DNA from 2 places in the Caldanaerobacter subterraneus subsp. tengcongensis MB4 genome. Region 1 is predicted to be linked to the other one. Evidence: predicted binding sites of a transcription regulator. Region 1 holds the regulator's gene; the other holds the start of a gene.
What was found. Region 1 encodes HrcA, which represses chaperone genes, less so after heat shock. Its sites were predicted from a motif close to ATTAGCACTCANNNNNNNTGAGTGCTAAT; they were not measured.

Region 1 (3,171 bases):
CCTCTTTATGGACATTATGGTCCTCTCAGGGTTTATTATAGCCTGCCTTCTAGCCGGATGCCCTACAAGCCTTTCTCCTTCTTTAGTAAAAGCTACTACAGAAGGAGTGGTACGAGTTCCTTCAGAATTAGGTATTACTACGGGCTGACCGCCTTCCATCACAGCTACACATGAAAAAGTTGTTCCAAGGTCAATCCCAATCACTTTCCCCATCTCAATCAACCTCCTTTTTTATTTTGCTACCTTAACTAAGCTAGGTCTAATTACTTTATCTTTCAAATAATAACCCTTCTGGAACACCTCTATAATTTCATTCGGCTGTTTGCCTTCCACTTCCTCCTGCGCTAGGGCATGATGCTTGTAAGGGTCAAACATCTGCCCTTCAGCTTCAATTTCTCTCACTTCAAATTTATCCAAAACCTTTTTAAATTGTCTGTAGATTAATTCTAACCCTTCTCTTAAGGAATTATAATCTCCCTCATTTGCCAAAGCTCTTTCAAAATTATCAATAACAGGCAAAAGTTCTATTATCACCTGCTCCTGTCCATAACTTATCATTTCAGCTTTTTCCTTTTCTGTTCTTTTCCTATAATTATCAAATTCGGCTTTTATCCTCTGAGCTATGTCCAAATACTCTTTCGCTTCTTTTTCTTTTTCTTCTAATTTTTTCCTCAATTCCTCAACTATCTCCTCCAGAGAAGGTTCCTTTTTTTGTTCTACTTCTGTTTCTATCTTTTCTTCCACCACTTCTTCCGATTGCTCCAATTCAGAAGGAGGACCCTCTCCTTTTACCTCCTCGCTCATCTCTTCATTTCTTTCAATTTTGTCTTTTTCCAATTCTTCCACTTATATCACCCCGTCATACTTCATCATTGTATATCGAAGACAAGAGATTTGAAAGTTCTCTCGTCATAAGCGTAAGCTCGCTTATAAGCCTTCTGTAGTCCATTCGGGTAGGTCCTATTATTCCTATAGTTCCAACTACCCTATCATTTATTTTATAGGTGGTCTTTATAACACTGAGTTCTCTCATCTCTTCAAATCTGTTTTCTCTCCCAATTTTAACATCTACAAAGTCATCTACTGGTTCTAAAACTTCATTTAGTAAGGACTTATTGTCCAGAAGGCTTAAAAAATTCTTTGCTTTGTTCAAGTCCTTATATTCTGGAAAATCAAGAATGTGTAAAGTGCCATCAGTGTAAACATCTGTCTCCTGCAACTGCTTTAAACTCAAAAGTATGGTCTTTATAAGCTCATCCGCCATAAAAGCCATATCTCCTAGAGTGTCTTTTAGCTCCTTTTCAAGGAAGTTAAAAATCGCCTTTTCGCTTTTTCCTGCAATTTTGTCATTCAAGAGGTTGTTTAAAAACTCGAACACATTTCTATCTACACTCTGGCACAAATTCAGCAAATAATTTTTCACAATTCCTGTATCAGTAATCACTACCATTATCATCTTATTTGAAGCCACGGGGATAAGCTGCAACCTTTTGATCTTGTCAGGGTTTAGCTTTGGCATTTTTGCAACAGTGGTGTGGTGAGTTATATCCGCCAGAATTTTCGCATACTTTTTTACAATCTCATCGAACTCAGCTATGACCTCTTCTCTCACCCTCGGAGGAGGGCTTAAATCCTCCTTCATGAAATTCTGCAAAATAGTATCAACGTAAAATCTATAACCTTTGTCAGAAGGTATTCTACCAGCAGAAGTGTGAGGCTGCTCCAAATATCCCATTTCCTCCAAATCAGCCATTTCATTTCTTATTGTCGCAGAGCTTATGCCCATATTGTACTTTTTTGCAATAGTCCTTGACCCTATTGGTTCTGCCGTCATGATGTAATCAGTAACAACAGCAAAGAGAATCCTTTTCTTCCTATCATCTAACGGCATTTTCACCACCCCATGTATTATTAGCACTCTCACTCATTGAGTGCTAATCCATGTTTTTAAAATACCACTCTTATAATTTTTTGTCAATACTCATTTTAGGGTGCCTTAGGGCAAGAAATCTTCAAAAATCACATTTGAAACATCTATCCCTTTCTCTGTCAGCCTCACACAATCTTTATCTTTCTCGATAAGTCCCATCTTCTCATACTTAATGAAAATCTCCTCGTACCTTTCAAACATACTGATTCCAAACCTTTTTCTGAATTCCTCTTCGCACACCCCTTTTCTCATTCTTAAGCCCAAAAACATAAATTCTGACATTTTGTCTTCAAAGCTTAAGTTTATAATCTCTTCTCTAGCATCTTTTCTTTTCAAAATGGCTTCAATATATTTCTCTATTCTTTCTACATTGTTCCACCTTGTACCTTCAAAGTAAGAGTGAGCACCTGCTCCAAAGCCTAAATATTCTCTGCACTCCCAGTACAAAATGTTGTGTCTGCACTGGTATCCTAAAAGAGCAAAATTTGAAATCTCATAATGGCAGTATCCCTTGCTTTTTAAAAACTCTATTCCCCAGTGGTACATCTTAAGTTCCTCTTCTTCTCCCACCACAGGAAGCCTATTTTCCTTATAAAGTCTTCCAAAGAGGGTATTTTCTTCCAAAATGAGGCTGTAAGTAGAGATGTGTTCAGGTTTTAATTCTACAACTTTTGTCAAAGTTTCCTGCCACTCTTCAAAACTTTGCGTTGGCAGGGCGTAAATTAAATCAACATTCACATTGTCAAAATATTTTCTCACAAGAGCGTAGTTTTCAAGAAAGTCTTCTGCTGTGTGGATTCGACCGATATACTCAAGAAGGCGATTCTGAAAAGCCTGAAGTCCCATGCTTATTCGGTTTATGCCGTTTATCTTGTAAATTTTTAATTTATCCTCTGTCAAAAGCCCGGGATTTACTTCAATTGTAATCTCAGCATCCCTCGATACATTATAGTCTTTGTGAACTTCACTTAGCACTCTTTCTACATGGGAAGGAGGGAGGAAATTGGGAGTACCTCCTCCTATATACACAGAAATAACCCTAAAGCTTCTGTCGGAATATGTTTTAACCTCTTCAAGCAAAGCCTTTAAATAGTCCTCCATCAAGTGTTCATAGCCGGCGTAAGAATTAAAATCACAGTAATAGCATTTTTTCTTGCAAAAAGGAATGTGAATGTATATACCTATTTCCCTCATTTTTGGTCATCCAACTTTAAAATTGACATAAAAGCTTCCTGCGGTAT
Region 2 (3,171 bases), 380 kb from region 1:
CTTGATCATATCTGTAAATTCTTCTCTGTATGCATCGTATCCGAAGTTCGGATCTTTAGCAGCTTTAATCTTTTCTACGATTATTGAACCATCAACTCCTGCGTTTTCAGCAATCTGCCTTACAGGTGCTTCTAAAGCTTTCAATACTATCTTGGCCCCTGTCTTGAAGTCTCCTTCTAATGAGTCAACTACTTTCTGCACATCTTCTATTACGTTAAGAAGTGCTACTCCACCACCAGGCACTATACCTTCTTCTACTGCTGCTTTTGTAGCTGCTAATGCATCTTCAATCCTGTGTTTCTTCTCTTTGAGCTCTGTCTCTGTTGCAGCACCTACTTGGATAACTGCTACGCCGCCAGCTAGTTTAGCAAGTCTCTCCTGTAATTTCTCTCTATCGTAATCTGAAGTAGTCTCTTCAATTTGAGCCTTTATCTGGTTAATTCTCTTCTTGATATCTTCTGGATTACCTGCTCCACCTACAATCGTTGTATGTTCTTTTGTGACTTTTACCTGTCTTGCACGGCCTAACATATCTAATGTCACATCTTTTAAGTCATAACCCAACTCTTCAGAAATTACTTGCCCACCTGTCAAGATAGCAATATCCTGGAGCATTTCCTTTCTTCTGTCGCCAAAACCAGGAGCTTTTACAGCCACGCAGGAGAATGTACCTCTTAACTTGTTAACAACTAATGTTGCCAAAGCTTCTCCTTCCACATCATCAGCAATTATGAGAAGTTTCTTTCCGTGCTGTACTATTTGCTCTAGCAATGGCAATAAGTCTTGCACACTAGAGAGTTTTTTATCTGTGATGAGTATTACAGGCTCTTCAAGTACTGCTTCCATCTTCTCTGCATCTGTTACCATGTAAGGTGAGATGTAACCTCTGTCAAACTGCATACCTTCTACAACTTCAAGAGTTGTACCGATAGTCTTTGACTCTTCAACTGTAATGACACCGTCTTTACCAACTTTCTCCATTGCTTCTGCAATGAGCTGTCCAATTTCCTCATCAGCAGCTGAAATAGCAGCTACATGTGCAATTGACTCTTTATTATCAATAGGCTTAGAAATCCTTCTTAAACCCTCGACTGCGGCTTCCACAGCCTTTGCCATACCTCTTCTTAAGAGCATTGGATTGGCACCCGCAGCAAGGTTTTTAAGCCCTTCCAGAACCATTACTTGGGCTAGAAGGGTTGCTGTAGTCGTACCATCACCCGCTACATCATTTGTCTTCGTTGCAGCCTCTTTCAAAAGCTGAGCACCTTGATTCTCAAATGGGTCTTCTAATTCAATTTCTCTTGCAATTGTAACACCGTCATTGGTAACAGTAGGAGTTCCATATTTCTTGTCAAGTACTACATTCCTTCCTCTTGGACCCAGTGTTACCTTCACAGTATTAGCAACAGCATTAACTCCTCTTTCTAAAGCCTTGCGCGCTTCCTCACCGTATTTGATCTGTTTTGCCATTTTCACTACCTCCTTATTCGATTATTGCTAGAATATCGCTCTCTCTTAAAAGTAAATATTCTTCGCCATCCAATTTAACTTCCGTCCCAGCGTACTTGGAGAAAATCACTCTATCGCCAACTTTGACTTCTGGCTCTACTCTTTTCCCATCTATGTATTGACCTGGTCCTACTGCCACAACTTCTCCTTGTTGCGGTTTCTCCTTAGCTGTGCCCGGTAGAATAACTCCGCCTTTTGTGACTTCTTCAGACTGAATAACCTTAACTACTACTCTGTCTCCGAGTGGCTTTAGTCTCATATACCTTTATCCCTCCTCCTTCCTTTGTTAGCACTCAACTTCTATGAGTGCTAATTCCAATCTCTATATTAATTTAAGTGGTAAAACATATCAAACCTGATTATAGCCCATTTTGGGCTGTTTTGGCCGATTATTTATGATTTTTCCCAGATTATTATGTTTTTATGCCATTATTTATCGTTTTAGACTGTGTTTCTTTATTTTGTATTTTTTAATAAAAAAAATACAGGGAATAATTATTCCCCTTCTTTATTATCCTCCAAATTTTCTAATTTATGATGTTTTAAGTAATTTATCATGTTGTACATGTACTGCTGCTGCTCCTTTGTGAGCATGGACTTTAAGTTATCTATGACAGCTTTTTGCTGTTCTGACAGCCCTTCTAATGCCTTTTCTTTTTCTGTTTCTCCCTCCTCTTCTACTTTTTTTTCATCAGGTTTACCATTAATTTCTTCTTCTCCCTCTAAGTTTTCTACTTCTTCCTTTACTTTCTCTTCTTCTACTTCGCTTTCAAAATCTTTCTTCTCTTCTCCTCTTGTCTGGCCTTTAACTTCTTTTATGTTATTCATAAGCCCTTCAGCTTTATTAATAACTTCTAGTAATTTCATATTTCTTGCCAATTTATCTGTTTCTTCCACTTTTTCTTCAGGAATCAATGGCCTTATGGCTTCATAAATTTCCACAAGCTTGCCAAACACGTTGGCTTTCTTCTCCTCTTTTGAAAATTTCTCTATCTTCTCCTGGAGATTTTTCAATGCTTCGTGAAATTTCAGAAATTTATCCACTATAGCCTGTTTATCTTCAGATATGTAGGGTTTAACAGCCTTTAAAATCCCTATCTTATCAGGCTCTTTTTCCTCTTCTGCCTTGACTTCTTCTTCAGATAATGAAAAAAGTTCTTTTTGAATTTCAACTATTTCAGCCATTTTTGTAAACATCTCTACATAGTACTGGTCCCTTTTATTAAGGTAAGGTTTTACACTTTTCATAAGTTCTTTTCCTTTTGTTATAACTTCATAAAAGTCGGTTTTCTTTTCTTCTGGAGTCTCAACCTGTGCCTTTCCCTTGTCTTTTTCTTTATCTGTTTCTTTTTGTCCTTCCTCTTCTGTTTCCATTAGCTGGTATTTAACAAAAGCTAAAATTAAGAGTTCTATTGCAATTATTTTAAGCAAGACCTCTCTTTGCAAGGCAGATTCCCCCTAGTTTTAATCTGCTAATTAAATATATGTAAGGGGGCTAGTCTATTATTATAGACTGCCCCTTTTTTCTAATTCTTTTCGAAGACGATTATCCCTGGCACAAAGAGGAGTATCCAGCAAGAGACCACAAAAATTTTTTAACTTTTTTCCTCGGTTTTTCCTGTTGCAGAAGCACTAACAGGAGGAAAAAGAACAGCAGGCTTT

Region 2: a site for HrcA is predicted at 1,795-1,823, ahead of groES (co-chaperone GroES). Genes of this name have one in related genera too.

Annotation. Positions count from the first base shown of each region.
Region 1 is NC_003869.1:955,958-959,128, reverse strand. Features, by position in the region: gene dnaK (molecular chaperone DnaK) at 1-213, opposite strand, end outside; gene grpE (nucleotide exchange factor GrpE) at 232-846, opposite strand; gene hrcA (heat-inducible transcriptional repressor HrcA) at 860-1,891, opposite strand; gene hemW (radical SAM family heme chaperone HemW) at 1,997-3,124, opposite strand; gene lepA (translation elongation factor 4) at 3,121-3,171, opposite strand, start outside.
Region 2 is NC_003869.1:578,634-581,804, reverse strand. Features, by position in the region: gene groL (chaperonin GroEL) at 1-1,470, opposite strand, end outside; gene groES (co-chaperone GroES) at 1,484-1,768, opposite strand; gene TTE_RS02745 (hypothetical protein) at 2,005-2,955, opposite strand.